One region of the Halobacillus sp. KGW1 genome, then DNA from elsewhere that is predicted to be linked to it. Evidence: riboswitches for the same ligand, from Rfam matches in the RefSeq annotation. Region 1 holds a riboswitch; each other region holds the start of a gene.
The links. Region 1 has a riboswitch for S-adenosylmethionine ahead of msrA (peptide-methionine (S)-S-oxide reductase MsrA). Riboswitches for the same ligand answer to the same signal wherever they lie in the genome.
Positions count from the first base shown of each region.

Region 2: linked by a shared signal. The riboswitch ahead of AXG56_RS13090 (O-acetylhomoserine aminocarboxypropyltransferase/cysteine synthase family protein) and the one ahead of msrA (peptide-methionine (S)-S-oxide reductase MsrA) in region 1 are both predicted to bind S-adenosylmethionine.
Region 3: linked by a shared signal. The riboswitch ahead of AXG56_RS04140 (phosphoadenylyl-sulfate reductase) and the one ahead of msrA (peptide-methionine (S)-S-oxide reductase MsrA) in region 1 are both predicted to bind S-adenosylmethionine.
Region 4: linked by a shared signal. The riboswitch ahead of metK (methionine adenosyltransferase) and the one ahead of msrA (peptide-methionine (S)-S-oxide reductase MsrA) in region 1 are both predicted to bind S-adenosylmethionine.

Region 1 is NZ_LSOC01000004.1:143,334-147,509, forward strand. Features, by position in the region: gene AXG56_RS15675 (ribonuclease H-like YkuK family protein) at 1-13, shown strand, start outside; gene AXG56_RS15680 (hypothetical protein) at 83-340, shown strand; gene eutH (ethanolamine utilization protein EutH) at 380-1,519, opposite strand; gene msrA (peptide-methionine (S)-S-oxide reductase MsrA) at 1,582-2,055, opposite strand; SAM riboswitch class I at 2,173-2,293, opposite strand; gene AXG56_RS15695 (AIM24 family protein) at 2,429-3,124, opposite strand; gene AXG56_RS15700 (DinB family protein) at 3,289-3,777, shown strand; gene AXG56_RS15705 (Na+/H+ antiporter NhaC family protein) at 3,813-4,176, opposite strand, start outside.
Region 2 is NZ_LSOC01000003.1:818,762-822,937, forward strand. Features, by position in the region: gene AXG56_RS13075 (hypothetical protein) at 1-24, opposite strand, end outside; gene AXG56_RS13080 (NAD(P)/FAD-dependent oxidoreductase) at 55-1,281, opposite strand; gene AXG56_RS13085 (DUF2188 domain-containing protein) at 1,369-1,566, opposite strand; SAM riboswitch class I at 1,714-1,823, shown strand; gene AXG56_RS13090 (O-acetylhomoserine aminocarboxypropyltransferase/cysteine synthase family protein) at 1,938-3,611, shown strand; gene AXG56_RS13095 (homoserine O-acetyltransferase) at 3,643-4,176, shown strand, end outside.
Region 3 is NZ_LSOC01000002.1:677,685-681,860, forward strand. Features, by position in the region: gene AXG56_RS04135 (sulfite exporter TauE/SafE family protein) at 63-935, opposite strand; SAM riboswitch class I at 1,075-1,170, opposite strand; SAM riboswitch class I at 1,336-1,453, shown strand; gene AXG56_RS04140 (phosphoadenylyl-sulfate reductase) at 1,532-2,260, shown strand; gene sat (sulfate adenylyltransferase) at 2,291-3,436, shown strand; gene cysC (adenylyl-sulfate kinase) at 3,442-4,050, shown strand; gene cobA (uroporphyrinogen-III C-methyltransferase) at 4,051-4,176, shown strand, end outside.
Region 4 is NZ_LSOC01000003.1:5,684-9,859, reverse strand. Features, by position in the region: gene pckA (phosphoenolpyruvate carboxykinase (ATP)) at 1-802, opposite strand, end outside; SAM riboswitch class I at 1,120-1,234, shown strand; gene metK (methionine adenosyltransferase) at 1,449-2,645, shown strand; gene AXG56_RS08995 (gamma carbonic anhydrase family protein) at 2,683-3,201, opposite strand; gene AXG56_RS08990 (alpha/beta hydrolase) at 3,262-4,041, shown strand; gene AXG56_RS08985 (tetraprenyl-beta-curcumene synthase family protein) at 4,058-4,176, shown strand, end outside.

The DNA.
Region 1 (4,176 bases):
ATATACAAAATGAATGGACTCCTCCCTCTCTTCTTTTTGTTATACTTCTATTATAGAGAAACACAGGCAGAGGATGTTGATGATGAACGAAAAAGCAATGACGTCACTCGTTTTAGGCATTTTGTCGATCTTTTTACCTTTCCTCGGACTTATTACAGGAATCATGGGGATCATTTATGCCAACACCGTACTCAGCACGGGAGAGGAAGCGGAGGGAAGGAATTTAGCCATCAGCGGTAAGGTGTGCAGTATTATTGGTTTATGTCTGCAAATCCTTGTTATCATAACCGTTATTCTTGGGTATCTATTCTTCACACGATTGATTTTTGGATACAACTAAAGAGGCGCATACATCAAATGTATGCGCCTCTTTTCAGTTTCACAAAACATGATTTTTATTAGATGAGAGATGTACTGCAGAAGGTGTCGTTTTATCTTCGACAGCATCTTTTCTGGTTATAAACAGGGCAAGCAGAACGGCCAGCATGCCGGCAGTAAGTTTGCCGATGATAACTGGCAGGATCATCTCCGGTTCAACCCCGGCAACGAAACCGAGATGGCTGCCGATGACGAAAGCCCCGCTCACCGCAAAGGCGGAATTGATCACCTTACCGCGCGGGTTCATCTCCTTCATCATTGCAAACATGGGCAGATGATGCGCTAAGGAAGCAAGCAGTCCGGTAAGCGCCGTTTCGTTCACGCCCAGTACACGGCTCCAAGCAGAGAAATACTTTCGGCAGTAGTGATTCAGAATGGTTACAAACGGATAGGCACCAGCAAGCGTAATGGTAATCTTACCTACGATAATGATCCCTTCAGAAAAAGGAGCCATACCAGGGATCAGGACAAGCCCCGTCAATGTTTCAATGGCAATCAGCAACAATCCGATCAACAGGATCGCTTCCATACCCTTGCCTAAATAAGCGAACACTCTAATCGTAAGCCTACGAAAAAGAAATAAACCTGCGCTGACAAGTACTGCTAATAAGATGGCAGGGAGTAACTGTTTGAACATCCACCCCCATTCAAATCCGGCGGACGCTCCTCCAACAAGGCAGCCGAGCGGAATGGTCGCTATACCAGCAAGGACTCCTTTGGCAAAGTAAGGACTGTCCTCCTTTTTGATGATCGTAAGCGCGACCGGAATCGTAAACACGAGTGTCGGTCCCATCATCGTTCCGAGGAGCGTCCAGGAAAACAGGGCGGCCCTGTCATCGACCGCCAGCGCCTCCGACAAAGGGTACGCCCCCATATCTATGGCAAGCACCATGGAAGCAAAGATGGACGGATCTGCTCCAAACCACTGAAATGCCGGAGAAATTACGGGCGCCAGCCATTCGGACAAAACGGGAGCAAGAGAAATGATCCCAATCATGGATAAGGCGAGCGAACCCATCATCGTAAACGCTTCATAGAAACGTGCCCCGATTTTAAGGCGGTTATTTAGAAAATAATAATCAAATGCTCCGGCAACCATAAACAGGCACAGCAGAATGAGTACGCCGTCATTGAACCACAAAACCCCATCCCTCTCTTCCCTCTAAAAAAGACTCCCGGGCCCCAGGAGTCTTGATCCATTTATTATCCGATGCTGCATGCAGCAGAACCGTTTTTCTGCAAATATTTCTGATGGTATTCTTCCGCTTCAAAGAAGGAGGTCGCTTCTTCCACTTCCGTGACGATCGCCCGCTTGAACGTCCCCTTCTCCTCCCACTCTTTAATCTTCTCTTCCGCAATATATTTCTGACTCGCGTCGGAATAGAAAATCGCTGAGCGGTACTGATGTCCTACATCAATTCCCTGCTTGTTCTTAGAAGTAGGATCATGTGCTTCAAAGAAAATGTTAATTAATTCGGAATACGTAATTCTTGTCGGATCATATTCGATTCTGACGGCTTCCGCGTGCCCCGTTTTACCTGTTTTGACTTGTTCGTAGGTTGGATTCTCCAGTTTCCCGCCGATATAGCCGACCTTTGTAGCTGTTACGCCTTCAAATTTTTCAAAAAACGCCTCTACTCCCCAAAAACATCCTGCACCGAAAATAGCTGTTGCCATTTGACATCTTTCCCTTCCCTTAACGCAACTTCTATCGAGAGCCTTTACGGTATAGTAAACAAAAAGACCCCTTTTCTTATCCAGTAAGAAAAGGGGGTCGTAAATATCCGTACGATCCTCTCATCTCTTAGAGCAATAAATACTCTACAGGAATTGGCACCGTTCTCGTCAATTATACAATTGATTCGATGGTTGCCGGGCATCAAAGGGCCAGTCCCTCCGCCTCTCTGGATAAGAAGTTTCCGTTATTATTTAATTTAAGTTAATTTACATACTACAACGTTTTTCCAACGAAGTAAAGGGGGAAGCTCATTTTTTTTTGTAAGGACTCTCCCTTCATTCTATGCAGGAACCACAACGGGAATGACGATAATCATCCTTGACTATTCGTTGTGTAAACTTCTTCAAACGGCTGAACGATAACAAATCCATCCCCTTCAAATTTCATCTGAATGGATTCCCCGCTCCCTCTGCCGATGAAAGTCTTGAAACTGACATCTGTCTTGAAAGCAGGCTCCAAATGCCCGGACCAGGCCACTGTTGCATGAGGATCGGTCAAAACAGGCTGACCGGGCTTCACTAATAAAGTCAGCGGTTCATAATGAGAAGTAATAGCTACACGACCACTCCCGGAGAGAGTAACGTTAAACAATCCGCCGGATACCATACCGGCTACTTTTTTCATCAATTTGATGTCCCAGTTTATGCTCGGTTCAAAGGCCAAAAGGTCATTGCCGTTCACCGTCAGCGTCTCATTGTCCAAGTCAAAGATTGTAATCTTCTTACCTTGATCAGCGAGGTATAATGCCCCCCTCCCTGTTGCTTTCATAAGAGAGCTTCCCTCTCCAGTCTTCGCCTTCTTGAACAGGCGGCCCACTCCATGCTCCAATATTCCTTCCCTTTCAAATTTAATATCTCCGTTATAAGAAATCATAGACCCGGCTTTCGCCCACACCTGGTCCATCAAATTAACTTCCAATATCCTCGGGGTTTCCAATTCAAAGTAATCGTTTTCCGAATCGTCCTGCTTCGTCTGCCTGATAAATTCCTGTATTGAATAATTTCCCATCCTGATTCCTCCTTCAATGATTGGCCAATGTAGAAGCTCATGATTGTCATACGTTTCCATACCCGCTAATGTTTCAACTTACTCAAGTCCTTTTCTTTACGTATCAGCACTACTGTTATGGTAGACTCGGGTTACCATGTCATTACACAAAAGGAGAGCTATATATGTATGGTTTAGATGAGAAAAGAGAGCAGCTGCTCGAATATGTGAGGGAGATTCCCGCCTCCAAACATACGGTGAAACCGGCAGAAAATCGCTGGTCTATTATGGAAGTATTGGAGCATTTGTACTTAATCGAACAGTTCGTCATCCATCAGGTGAACAGATCACTTAAGCAAGGAGATCAGCAGCAGGTGACGGAAAAACCAGTCCATAAGGTAACCAACCGCTCTTACACATTGGAAGCTCCAGAGTCTGTTCGTCCAAAGGGTATTTTTCATAACCTGAAGGAAGCGGAAGACGGACTCAAAAAATCAAGGGAAGCTACATTATTCCTCATTCATAATAAAGAAAAAGAAACGTTGCAGAACCGAGCATTTCCACATCCTGCTCTTGGTGACATGAACCTGGAACAATGGGTCGAATTTATCGGCTGGCACGAACTTCGCCACCTCGATCAGATCAAAGAAATTAACCAATCTTTAAATACATGATTAAACCCCCCGGAGCTTTACTCCGGGGGGTTGTATTATGCTTGACCTTTGTAATCTTCAGGCTTAATTTCTTCTCCGTTCTTGCCGGTATAGCGAAGACCCCAGCCTGTCCAGGCAGCAATCAGCATGACAATCAACAGTCCCCAGCCCTGGAATACGAACGGGAATACTTCTCCGGGTCCGATAACAGGAAGGAAGTCATACTGCTCAGCCGCTCCTCTTACAGTCGTCCAGGCAAGCAGGACACCGCCGCTCCAAGGGAAGATATACCCGAGTGAAGAAGTGACAGTATCAAGAAAATTGGCACGTCTGTAAGGATGAATGTTCAACTCTTTTCCTAGCTTCCTCACAAACGGTGCAGCCGCAATTTCTGCCGCTGTATTAATGGTGATGAACATA
Region 2 (4,176 bases), on a different contig from region 1:
TGCGGTTTCTTTCGTCCATTCCATCCCCATCACCTCTCTTTATATAGTTCGCCGTCAGGGAGAGGAATCCTTGTCATATCCGAATGCTTCCGCTTCCATTTCGACAGATTGGTAAAGCAGAGGAAAGTCTCTGGTCCCTTCTCTCAAATAATCCCCCAATTTCGGCGCCACTTTGTTCCATACCATCGGGTTGGCAGCCATCGCTTGAAACAGGGCAAGTTCATTCTTCGAGAACCTTTTTAACGAGTGGATATAATCCAGCGTCAACTGAAAGCCCGGGAAGAGGTGTTCATCCCGCTTTTTCTGGAAAGCTTCCATGACCACTTCCCTGTCATCACCTGCATCGATCCGCATGCACGCATCTGCGAGCAGAAACGCCTGCATGAAAGCATCATTAATACCAAGTCCTGTACTTGGGTCTTTACTGTGACCTGCATCGCCGATCAGGGCCCATCCGTTTCCATAAGGTTTACGGAAAAAGTTAGGCACCCCTGAGGTCCCGATGATACTTCCTTGCAAACGGGCATTCTCCAACCGCTTTTCCATTCCATACAGCTGCTTGTACATACGGACAAACGCTTCGGGGGAATCTTTCATCATAGTTTTAAACTCATCCGGATGAACCTCAAGACCGATACAATCTCTTCCTTGTTCCATTGGGAACAAAAAGCCGATTCTTCCTTCATGAAGAAATATTTCCGTAGTAGGCGTTTCCAAAGGGGGAATTCCCTCAAAATATCCGTACAGCACTGGTCTGAGAGGCGGTGTATCGTGATACACTTCCGCACCTGCCTGGCGGGCGATCGTCGAATGTTTACCATCTGCTCCGACAATTAAATCACCATACACCTCTTTCTCTCTCCCTTTCCCTTTTATCCTCACCCCTACCATGCGGTCTTGATCCCACAAAACCTCCCGCACAGCTGTCTCTGAAAGAAAGGTTACTCCCTCGTACAGGAAGGTGCGTTCTATAAGAAGCATATCCAGGCGGTCACGCTTTGGTATGACCGTGTAGGCAGACCTCGGGCCATCTATGTAACTGGAACCGATATGTGTCCTCATCCGATCCACCTTCCGCAGGCCGCCAGCCAGCAATTTGTCTAAAATGCCGAGTTCTTCTAAGTAACCGGTATGCGACATATAATGAGTTGATAACGTATCACTCGGGAAAGGAGCTTTATCTATAAGAAGTACTTTTTTTCCGAGTTTTCCAAGCAGAACTGCTAAACTCGCGCCTGCCACCCGTGCACCTGTAATGACCACATCATAGCGATTGTCCATAAAGATCCCCTCTTCTTTTCTACTAATCCTGCTTCCACTCTACCAGATTCATAACATAAAAAAACTCCCGTTTCCGGGAGTCATGTATTAGTACGTGCGCTCTTCTTCTACTTCGTGATTCTGATTCATAATGGAAAGCTTGCTTGGTGAGTTTCCTTTCGCCATTTCTTCAGCCTTTTCGATGGCAGTATCACGTTTATCGTAAAGATCTGTCGGAGCCACGTCTTCGATTTTAACAAACCAGCCTGTTACGTCTTTATTTGGGACTACACTATATTCTTTCATTCTATCTTCACTCCTCTACTATTTTTGAATGTAGTAAGAGCATTCCCAGCTGGATGCATACTCAAACATCAAAGGCCTCGGAGAAAGGGTTTGACATTGCACAGGCACACGTATATAATTTCAAACAAGTCAGACTAATCGAATACACTCTTATCGAGAGCGGCAGAGGGACTAGGCCCTACGACGCCCGGCAACCATCAAGCAAAGACTTGAAAAGGTGCTAAATCCTACAGATCCGGTGATCTGAAAGATAAGGGGAGGTAATCCGTACATACAGCCCTCTTCTTTCTTACAGAAGAGGGCTTTTCGTTTGCCTTCCGCCACCAAGGTAGAGGTTCCTAGGAACAACAATCCAAGGAGGAGAATGATTGATGACTTTCCCTAACCACCCGTACGGTCCAGAGACTTTGTTGTTACACGGCGGACAGGAGCCAGACCCGGCTACCGGTTCCCGCGCAGTGCCGATTTATCAAACGACCTCTTATGTCTTCCGAGACACAGACCACGCTCAGAACCTGTTCGCCCTTGCAGAACCGGGAAACATTTATACGCGGATCATGAACCCGACCGTGGATGCTTTCGAGCAGCGGATGGCTTTATTGGAAGACGGAGCCGCAGCTGTAGCTACTTCTTCCGGAATGTCAGCGATCACACTCGCCATTTTGAATATTGCAGGGGCCGGAGATGAAATCGTGGCTTCCTCCAACCTTTACGGCGGCACATACAACCTCTTCGTCCATACCCTTCCGAGGTATGGAATCCATGTTCGTTTCATTGAAGGCAGCAGCCATGACGACTTCCAAGCAGCCATTACCTCAAATACAAAGGCTATTTTCGCGGAAACGATTGGAAATCCGAGTCTGGATGTTCTCGATATCGAGAAAGTGGCAGCTGTAGCCCACAGTCATCACATCCCACTTATTATCGATAACACCTTTGCCACCCCTTATGTATGCCAACCTTTCGCATGGGGCGCGGATATCGTCGTCCACTCCGCTACGAAATGGATCGGGGGACACGGCACGACGATTGGCGGTGTCGTCATTGACAGCGGCCGTTTTAACTGGGACCACGAGAAGTTCCCTGGATTTACAACTCCGGATGAGAGCTACAATGGAATCCGCTACGCCGATCTCGGTCCCGCAGCCTACGCGGTTAAACTCCGCGTCCAACTTCTCCGGGATATCGGGGCATGCCTAAGCCCGCAAAATGCTTTCCTGTTGCTGCAAGGGTTGGAGACGCTGCATCTCCGAATTAAAAAGCATGCGGATCAGGCGCTCGAGATTGCCAGGTATTTAGAAAAACATGAAGGAGTCGAGTGGGTGCGTTATCCGGGATTACCCGATCATCCTACCCATCCCCTTGCTGAGAAGTACTTCCATTACGGCCACGGCTCCATCGTCGTTTTTGGTATTTCAGGCGGCAGGGAAGCTGGTCGTACACTGATAGACAACATCGGATTGTGGTCCCATGTAGCTAACGTCGGCGATGCAAAATCGTTAATTATTCATCCCGCATCCACCACACACCAACAGTTGAACGAGCATGACCTGAAGAAATCGGGCGTCACCGAGGAGCTCGTGCGTCTGTCTGTAGGCCTGGAGTCGGTTGATGACTTGATTGATGAATTGGATGCTGCCATCCGCCAAGCTACAGGTGCTGGGTCGGCAAGTAAAAACAGGAACCATCCAGCACTGCCGATTCTACAATCATCCTTGGATCGTTCAGAAGGCCAACTGAGGAAAAGGACGATCGGGTTTACCACAAGTCCTTCTCCGGAGGATGTAAACAGACTTGCTCAACTCGGCTATACGATTGTGGATCTATCCTCAGAAGAAGAGGCACCTACTTATGTGGATATCCTTCATTTTGACCGGTTGAACACAGATGAACCGATTATCGAGCAGCAGCCGCACGGAATTTTGTGGATTAATGAGGCAATAGCGGAGGATGAGGAAACCACGATTTCCGGTATACGAATATATGACGCTGTCGTAGCGGTTCGTACAGGAAAAAGCATCTCCTCCTCTCTACAATCGGTCTAATCGAAAGCATTACGGAAAGGAGAATTCGTTCATGTCATTGAAAAACCCAGTCAGCCAGGAAACAGAAAGTCCAGTCCTTTCCATTGGTCCTTTGGAATTAGAGTCAGGAGATAGGCTGACTGATGTAGAACTCGCTTACGAGCGTTATGGTAAAGCGGATGCTCCTGTCATTTTAGTCTGCCATGCGTTGACGGGAAACCAATTGGCAGTCGGATCAAAGGAAGAACCTGGCTGGTGGGCTGGCTTGATCGGAGACGACTGTCCCATCGATACGAAACACTATCAAGTCATTACCTTCAACGTGCTCGGCGGCTGTCACGGTTCTACAGGACCCGCGAGCATAAACCCCGACACCGGTAAGGAATACAAACAAACATTCCCACCTGTTACCATCCGGGACATGGTTAACGCCCAATTTGAAGCGCTTAGAAGACTGGGTATTCAGCAGTTAGAGGCAGTCGTCGGGGGATCACTGGGCGGTATGCAGGCATATGAATGGGGTCTGCTGTACCCGACCTTTATGAAGAAGCTGTTTATTCTCGCAGCCACTCCTTATTTGAGCGAT
Region 3 (4,176 bases), on a different contig from region 1:
AGCTCTGATCTCTTTTTTTATATTATCATAAAAGCGTGCTGCTCAGGACAACACTGTTCCTGCTACCTGGTTGCCGGCTTAAGCCGGAAGTTTCTGCGGATGGACAAGAGAACCATGCAGATATAGGCAAGGACTAAAGCCGTGTAAATAATGGCGATGGAGGTGTCTCCAAGCTCTACTGTATTCAAAAGCGTTCGGATATTTGTCAAAACGATGAATCCACCGGCGAGGACACCTAATACGAGAGACGGCATTATTTTCACAAGCCAGGCAGCAAGGGGGGCCGCAATAACCCCGCCGATCACAAACGCAGATACGAGCAGCCAGCTGAATTGCTCCCAGCCAAGAAAGATAAGAAACCCGAGGGTCGCAGAAACAGTGACGATGAATTCGCTGGTATCTACCGTTCCAATCACTTTTCGGGGTTCAAGCTTCTGTCTTGCCAGGAGAACGGGCGTATTCACTGGTCCCCACCCGCCGCCGCCGACTGCATCAAGAAAACCTCCGATAAATCCAAGTGGAAACAAAAAGCTCTTTTTGAAAGGCCGCTTCTCCTGGGGCCGCTTCTGTCCCATGGTAAGGAAACGAATGATGATATAGATTCCTAATACGAGGAGGAAGAGTGATATGTAGGGTCGGATAATTTCTCCTGGAACCCAGCTTAATACAGCTGCACCGAGAAAAGCGCTGATGGCACCGGGAACAGCCAGAATAACGACGAGACGCTTATCGACATTCCCGAATTTATAGTGAGAGAAGCCGGAAGCGGCCGTCGTTGCCACTTGAGCCATATGAATGGATGCAGAAGCTACTGCCGGAGCAAGTCCATAGGCAAGCAGAATCGTTGAGGAAGTCAATCCGAAGCCCATGCCGAGAGCACCATCGACTAACTGAGCAAAAAATCCCACTAATGCGAAAACAATTAATTTATTCAATCCAACCTCTCCTTTTACCCTTTAATTCCAGCTCCCATATGGTGTATGATTAATCATATGAGAATACTTGGTTTTATGTGTGAAGAGGTTTTCTACAAAAATAAAAAAACCCTTCACACAGAAGAGGCTTTCGTTCCTCTCCTTATCTTTCAGACAATGTCTGCTGGATGGAGCACCTTTAAAAGGTTGCTGCGGGATCGTTGGACCAGTTTCCTCCCCCGGCTCTTCATAAGGATATAGTATCTTGCTTTGATTACTTACCAAATTAAAGCAGAGGGGGACCATTGTCAATATTAAAAACAGAAAAGTTGTAATTTTTAAAAAACCTGTTGACATATCTTAGAAAGAAGCCTACTATTTGAATCAATTAGTTTTTTTGAAATATCCAACCGACTAATTTTTCTTATCTAGAGAGGTGGAGGGACTGGCCCAACGAAGCCTCGGCAACGGGTCTAACCGTTAAAGTTAGACGCTGTGCCAATTCCAGCAGATGCTGAAAGCATTTGGAAAGATAAGAAGGACGTATCTTACTTTCAGACGCCCTTCTTCTTTTCCGGAAGAGGGGCGTTTTTATTTGGAGAAAGGCAGGCGAGTGTATGGGAAACTTACTTACGTACCAGCATTTTTCCGGTGATCCATTCAAAAATGATCAGCCAGAGGATGATACGAAAGGCGCGAGAAAGGTCATTCAATGGGCATACGACCAGTATGGTTCTGACGTGGTTTATGCGTGCAGCTTCGGCGCAGAAGGAATGGTACTCATCGATCTGATTTCGCAGGTCAAACCGGATGCGGATGTCGTTTTTCTCGACACAGGTCTTCACTTCCAGGAAACCTACGATTTGATTGATAAAGTGAAGAAGCGGTATCCGGCGCTTCATATTCATATGAAATTACCGGAGCTTACAGTGGAAGAACAGGCAGAAAAGCATGGTTCCGCTTTGTGGAAGAGACAGCCGGACCAGTGTTGTTACATCCGGAAGATCAAACCGTTGGAAGAGGCACTGTCCGGTGCGGTTGCCTGGCTTTCCGGCCTGCGCAGAGAACAGTCCCCGAGCAGAGCGAAGACGGATTTCATCAACAAAGATGAACGGTTTAAGTCCGTGAAAGTTTGTCCACTGATACATTGGACTTGGGACGACGTATGGCATTATATCCGACTAAATAGCTTGGATTACAATGCTTTGCATGACCAAAACTATCCAAGTGTAGGATGTATTCCTTGTACATCCCAGGCCGTCGGCGACGACCGCTCCGGCCGCTGGAAAGGATTTAATAAAACGGAGTGTGGTCTTCACACCCCGGGCCCATCAGAAACGAACTAATCGAAACGAACTAATAGGAGGATGTATGAAATGGCAGTCATTAAACCCCATGGAGGGAAGTTAATCAATAGATGGAACGAAACACCGGAGGATTTACCGAAGGACAGTATCGAACTGGATGGAATGGCTCTCAGTGACGTGGAGCTGATCGGTAACGGAGCATACAGTCCGCTGGAAGGGTTCCTGAACAAGGAAGACTATGAATCCGTCGTCGATACGATGCGTTTGAAAGACGGGACACCCTGGAGCATTCCGATTACGCTGCCTGTAAGTGAAGAGAAGGCAGAATCGTTAGGAAAAGAAGCCAAGCTTATCCATGATGGAACGGTGTACGGTGTGATTGAGATCGAAGACATCTTCAAACCTGACAAAGAAAAAGAAGCGCAAAAAGTATATTTAACTACGGACCTTGCTCACCCGGGTGTCAAAAAGTTGTTTGAACGCCCCGACTATTATGTATCCGGTACTATCCAGGTTTTTGCTTCGTCAGCAAAAGAACACGGAGAAGAGTTTTACCTCGATCCGAAAGAAACGAGAGCACTTTTCGAAAAGAACGGATGGAGGAAGGTTGTCGGTTTCCAAACAAGAAACCCTGTCCACCGCGCCCACGAATATATTCAAAAAGCGGCCTTGGAGACGGTTGACGGTCTATTCCTGAACCCGTTGGTGGGCGAGACGAAGAGCGATGACATACCAAGTGATGTTCGGATGAAGAGCTACCAGGTACTGCTTGATCATTACTATCCGAAGGACCGCGTGACCCTGGCCGTTTTCCGTGCAGCCATGCGCTACGCAGGTCCAAGGGAAGCGATCTTCCATGCCATCGTCCGTAAAAACTTCGGCTGCTCTCATTTCATCGTCGGCCGTGACCACGCTGGAGTAGGCGACTACTACGGAACGTATGACGCACAGAAGATATTCTCTCACTACGACGAAGGCGAACTTGATATTACTCCGATGTTCTTTGAACACAGTTTTTATTGTAAGGCATGTGAAGCGATGGCCTCTCACAAGACGTGCCCGCACGATAAGGAAAACCACGTCATCCTTTCCGGAACCAAAGTCCGTGAGCTGTTACGGAGCGGGGAGAAACCGCCGAAGACATTCAGCCGCCCGGAAGTTGTAGAAGTTTTGATTGAAGGGCTGCAGGCGAAAGCTGCAGACGTAAAGGGGTGAAGGGAATGGAACGGAATCTTACTTGGCACGAAGCATCTGTAAGTCAGGAATCCTACCGGAAGAAGAATGGACACCACAGTGGTGTCCTCTGGTTCACGGGACTTTCCGGTTCCGGCAAGTCCAGCATCGCCAATCAGCTGAACCATCTCCTGCATGAGCGTGGTGTTCATACGTATCTTCTTGATGGCGACAACATCCGTCACGGATTGAATGCGGATCTCGGTTTTTCTGAAGCGGATCGTACGGAAAATATTCGAAGGATTGGGGAAGTCGCAAAGTTGTTTGCTGATAGTGGGACGATTGTACTGACAGCATTTATCTCTCCGTTCAAGAGTGACAGGGAGCAGGTGCGCGCCTCAATTCCAGAAGGGGACTTCCTTGAGGTTTATGTTGAGTGTCCATTGGAAGCTTGTGAAGCACGTGATCCTAAAGGGCTTTATAAAAAAGCCCGCTCCGGAGAGATCAAAGGCTTTACTGGAATCGATTCTCCATATGAAGCCCCCGAAACACCGGAAGCTGTTGTTTCCTCTCATCAATATGATATCGAAGCATGTGCCGAACAGCTGTTGCAGGTTTTGGAAGAAAAAGGGTGGATACCGAAGGGAGCATCATAGATGGCTAAGGTTTATATTGTCGGAGCAGGACCAGGTGATTATGATTTGATTACGGTCAAAGGGCTGAAAGCAATCCAGCAGGCGGACGTTATTCTGTATGACCGGCTCATCAATCAAGAATTACTC
Region 4 (4,176 bases), on a different contig from region 1:
CTTCAATATTGAAGACGCCGTAGTTCGACCACGCATGCTCGTCATCCCCGATCAAACGGCGGGAAGGATCTGCAGAAAGGGTGGTCTTGCCCGTTCCGGATAACCCGAAGAAAAGAGCGACATCGCCTTCTTTACCAACGTTCGCTGAACAGTGCATCGGCAGGATGTTTTTCTCCGGAAGAATATAGTTCATGACGGAGAAAATCGATTTTTTGATTTCCCCGGCATACTCGGTTCCGCCAATTAAGACGATACGGTGTTTAAAGGAAATCATGATGAACGCTTCTGAATTTGTCCCGTCCACTTCAGGATCAGCCTTGAAGGTCGGAGCGGATATAACCGTGAATTCCGCTTCATGATCTGCCACCTCTTCCGTATTTGGACGAATGAACATCTGTTTAGCGAAAAGATTGTGCCACGCAAACTCTGTCACGACCTGGATGGGAAGACGATACCGTGTTTCTGCGCCGGCAAACCCTTTGAAAACAAAGAGTTCTTCCCGCTTCTTTAAATACGTAAGAACTTTGTGGTAAAGCTGAACGAAAGTACTCTCGTCAATCGGCGTATTGATCGTACCCCAATCCACTTTTTGTTCGGACGTGTCGTCTTTGACGATGAATTTGTCTTTTGGTGATCTGCCGGTGTAAGTACCAGTAGTCGCTTGAATTGCACCTTTTTCTGTTAATGTGCCTTCGTTGCGAGAGAGGATCTTCTCCACCAAGTGCGGAACGGAAAGTTGGTGATGGACATTTTCTTGAGCTAGTAATAGGTTAAGTTCAGACATTTGGTTAATGGTACTCATATAAGTCGACCCGCCTTTGTCAAATAATTTAATCATCCTTAAGATGGAATTAGTATAACACATTCATTTTTATAGTCCATACTATTTGGTGAAATTGTTTCCAATATTTTGTGAACAAATATTGGCTTCCTGTTAAAATCCGGATGGTTTATTTCTATCCTATGTTTTTTCCGGTGTGAACGTTTATAAATGGAAAGAAAAGGTGGCGGGTCCTTGGTTTTGTAAGGATCCGTAAAAACCGTACCTGGTCGGGGAGACGGGTGGAATCTGATTGACATGTTACATGGTTTTCGATACGATAACGAAGAACGGAAACTCTCTTATCCAGAGTTGGTGGAGGGACAGGCCCTTTGAAACCCAGCAACCGTCATGAGAATGGCATGGTGCTAACCTGAAGCAGGAAGGAACGAATTCCTTCTTGGACGATAAGAGCGAAAGGAAGCAGCCCCTTTCCTCGACATTAGGAAGGGTTTTTTCTTTTTATGGAGAAATATCCGAGCCGGAGGTCATCCGGTATAGATTCCTATATAAAGCTCTAATGGTTGTGGATGAAGCATGAACGAAGGAAACGGTTTTTCGTTTCTGCACATACTGGTAAAGAGTTCCGTCTAATACTTTGTACTTACAGAAGGAGGAGTTTTTCAGAATGCCTGCCAATCGCCGGTTATTCACATCAGAGTCAGTTACAGAAGGTCACCCCGATAAAATATGTGACCAGATTTCTGATGCCATTTTAGACGAAATTTTAAAAAATGACCCGAATGCTCGGGTTGCATGTGAGACAACAGTGACCACGGGACTTGTGCTCGTCTCAGGAGAGATCAGTACAAATACTTATGTAGACATCCCATCCATCGTTCGTCAAACAATTAAAGATATTGGATATACTCGAGCCAAATACGGCTTCGATGCGGATACGTGTGCCGTTCTGACTGCCATCGATGAGCAGTCCCCTGATATTGCAGGCGGAGTGGATGAAGCATTGGAATCCCGCGAGGGCAAGATGAGCGACGATGAGATTGAAGCGATCGGAGCTGGAGATCAGGGCTTAATGTTCGGTTTTGCTAATAATGAAACGAAAGAACTAATGCCTCTTCCTATTTCACTGGCACATAAACTGTCCAAGCGTCTTTCGGATGTCCGTAAAGACGGCACGCTGGATTACCTGCGCCCGGACGGGAAGACACAAGTGACCATCGAGTACGATGAGCTGGATAAACCTGTCCGCGTAGATACCATTGTCATTTCTACACAGCACGCGGAAGAAATTACATTGGAGCAGATTAAGAAAGATCTGCGCGACCATGTGATCGGTCCTGTTGTACCGGCGGAGCTCATTGATGAGCAGACGAAATACTTCATCAATCCGACAGGTCGTTTCGTTATCGGCGGTCCTCAAGGGGATGCCGGCTTGACGGGAAGAAAAATCATTGTGGATACGTATGGCGGATATGCCCGTCACGGCGGAGGTGCTTTCAGCGGGAAAGACGCGACGAAAGTGGACCGCTCTGCTGCTTATGCAGCCCGCTATGTTGCGAAGAACATCGTAGCTGCCGGACTTGCAGACGCTGTGGAAGTGCAGCTTGCGTATGCAATAGGTGTAGCGCAGCCGGTTTCCATTGCCATCAACTCGAATGGTACTGGCAAAGTATCGGAAGAGAAGCTGGTAGAAGCTGTGCGTGATCTGTTCGATCTGCGCCCTGCCGGTATTATCAAGATGCTGGATCTGCGTCGACCTATCTACCGTGATACGGCTGCTTATGGTCATTTCGGCCGCACGGATATTGAGTTCCCTTGGGAGCGTACGGACAAAGCAGAACAATTAAAATCTCGTTTTAATTAAGGACAAAAAAAGTACCCGCAAGGGTACTTTTTTGTTTTTAATCTTTTTCTTGCTGCTGTTTATAATAGTTTCCTTTCTCTATGTAAGTGGTTCTTATCCTTTCCAACTCTTGATAGTCATGCTCGTTCAGTTCCCGAACTACTTTCGCGGGCCGGCCGAAAGCGAGCGTCCTTGGAGGGATAACTTTTCCCGGCGGGACGAGGCTCCCAGCGCCGATGAAAGCTTCTTCTCCAATTATCGCTCCATCGAGTATGAGGGACCCCATACCAATCAGTGCGTTTTTCTTAATGTGTGCGGAATGCAGGGTCACTTGATGACCGACCGTCACGCCATCTTCAAGGATGAGTGGTTGACCCGGGCTTTGATGAAGCATACTGAGATCCTGTACATTTGTATTCCTGCCGATATGTACCGGAGCTACATCCCCGCGGATGACGGTTTTAAACCAGATGCTTGCTCCTTCATCGATAAAAACATCTCCTGTAATAACGGCATCATCAGCGATGTAAGCCGTCGGGTGTATAGACGGGCGCTTTCCTTTATATTCGCAAATCATAGTAAACCCCCTTATAATATTAGTTAAGGATAGTATAGCAGATGGAACGGGGGATAGACTGTGAATAAAAAGCAATCTCCAGCATCAGACGGCACCATCATTATCGTCCACGGAGCATTTGAACATGGTGGAAGATATGAGCGGTTGGCGGATCGGCTTCATAAAGATGGTTTCGATGTTATATACGGCGATCTGCCTGGCCAGGGGAATTCACCCGGAAGGAAAGGTCATATCCATTCCTTTGAGGAGTACATAAAGACAGTAGAGGGCTGGATCGGGGAAGCGGATCCCGATAAAAAAATATTTCTGCTCGGTCATAGTATGGGTGGTCTTGTAACGGTGCGGGTAATGGAACAGCTGCAACAGAAAATGGATGGTATCATCCTCTCGTCTCCTGCATTGGCTATTAAAGGCAGTGTAAGTGCGCCTGTGGAATGGTTGTCCTACCTATTGAATATCATAGCGCCCTCTTTACGTATGGATGCCAACCAAGACCCTTCATTGATTACAAGGGATACCGTGAAAGTCGAACAGTTTCGTAAAGATCCACTTGTCCTTAAGAAAGTCTCTGTGCGTTGGTACCGGGAGTTTCAACGTGCTTCCCGTCTGGCTTTCCGGGACGTCAACCAGTTTCCGGATGTACCTCTTCTTGTCTTGCAGGCGGGACGTGACGAACTGGTAGTGGCGGAAAAAACGGCAGAATGGTTTCATATAGTGGATGCTAAAGAAAAAACATACAAAGAATGGCCGGAATTATACCATGAACTATTCAATGAGCCGGAGTGGGAAGATGTGTACCTTTATACACTTTGGTTTTTACAACAGCAACTCAAGAAATAGACAGGGAGGGAAACATATGAAAGCAAATGTACCGAGTAACGCCCTGCATCTCATGTACCACGTGTACAAAAATATCTTTCCTTCCGTTCATAGAGAATTGAACGTTTGGATTGATCGGGCGCGTCAAATACCAGA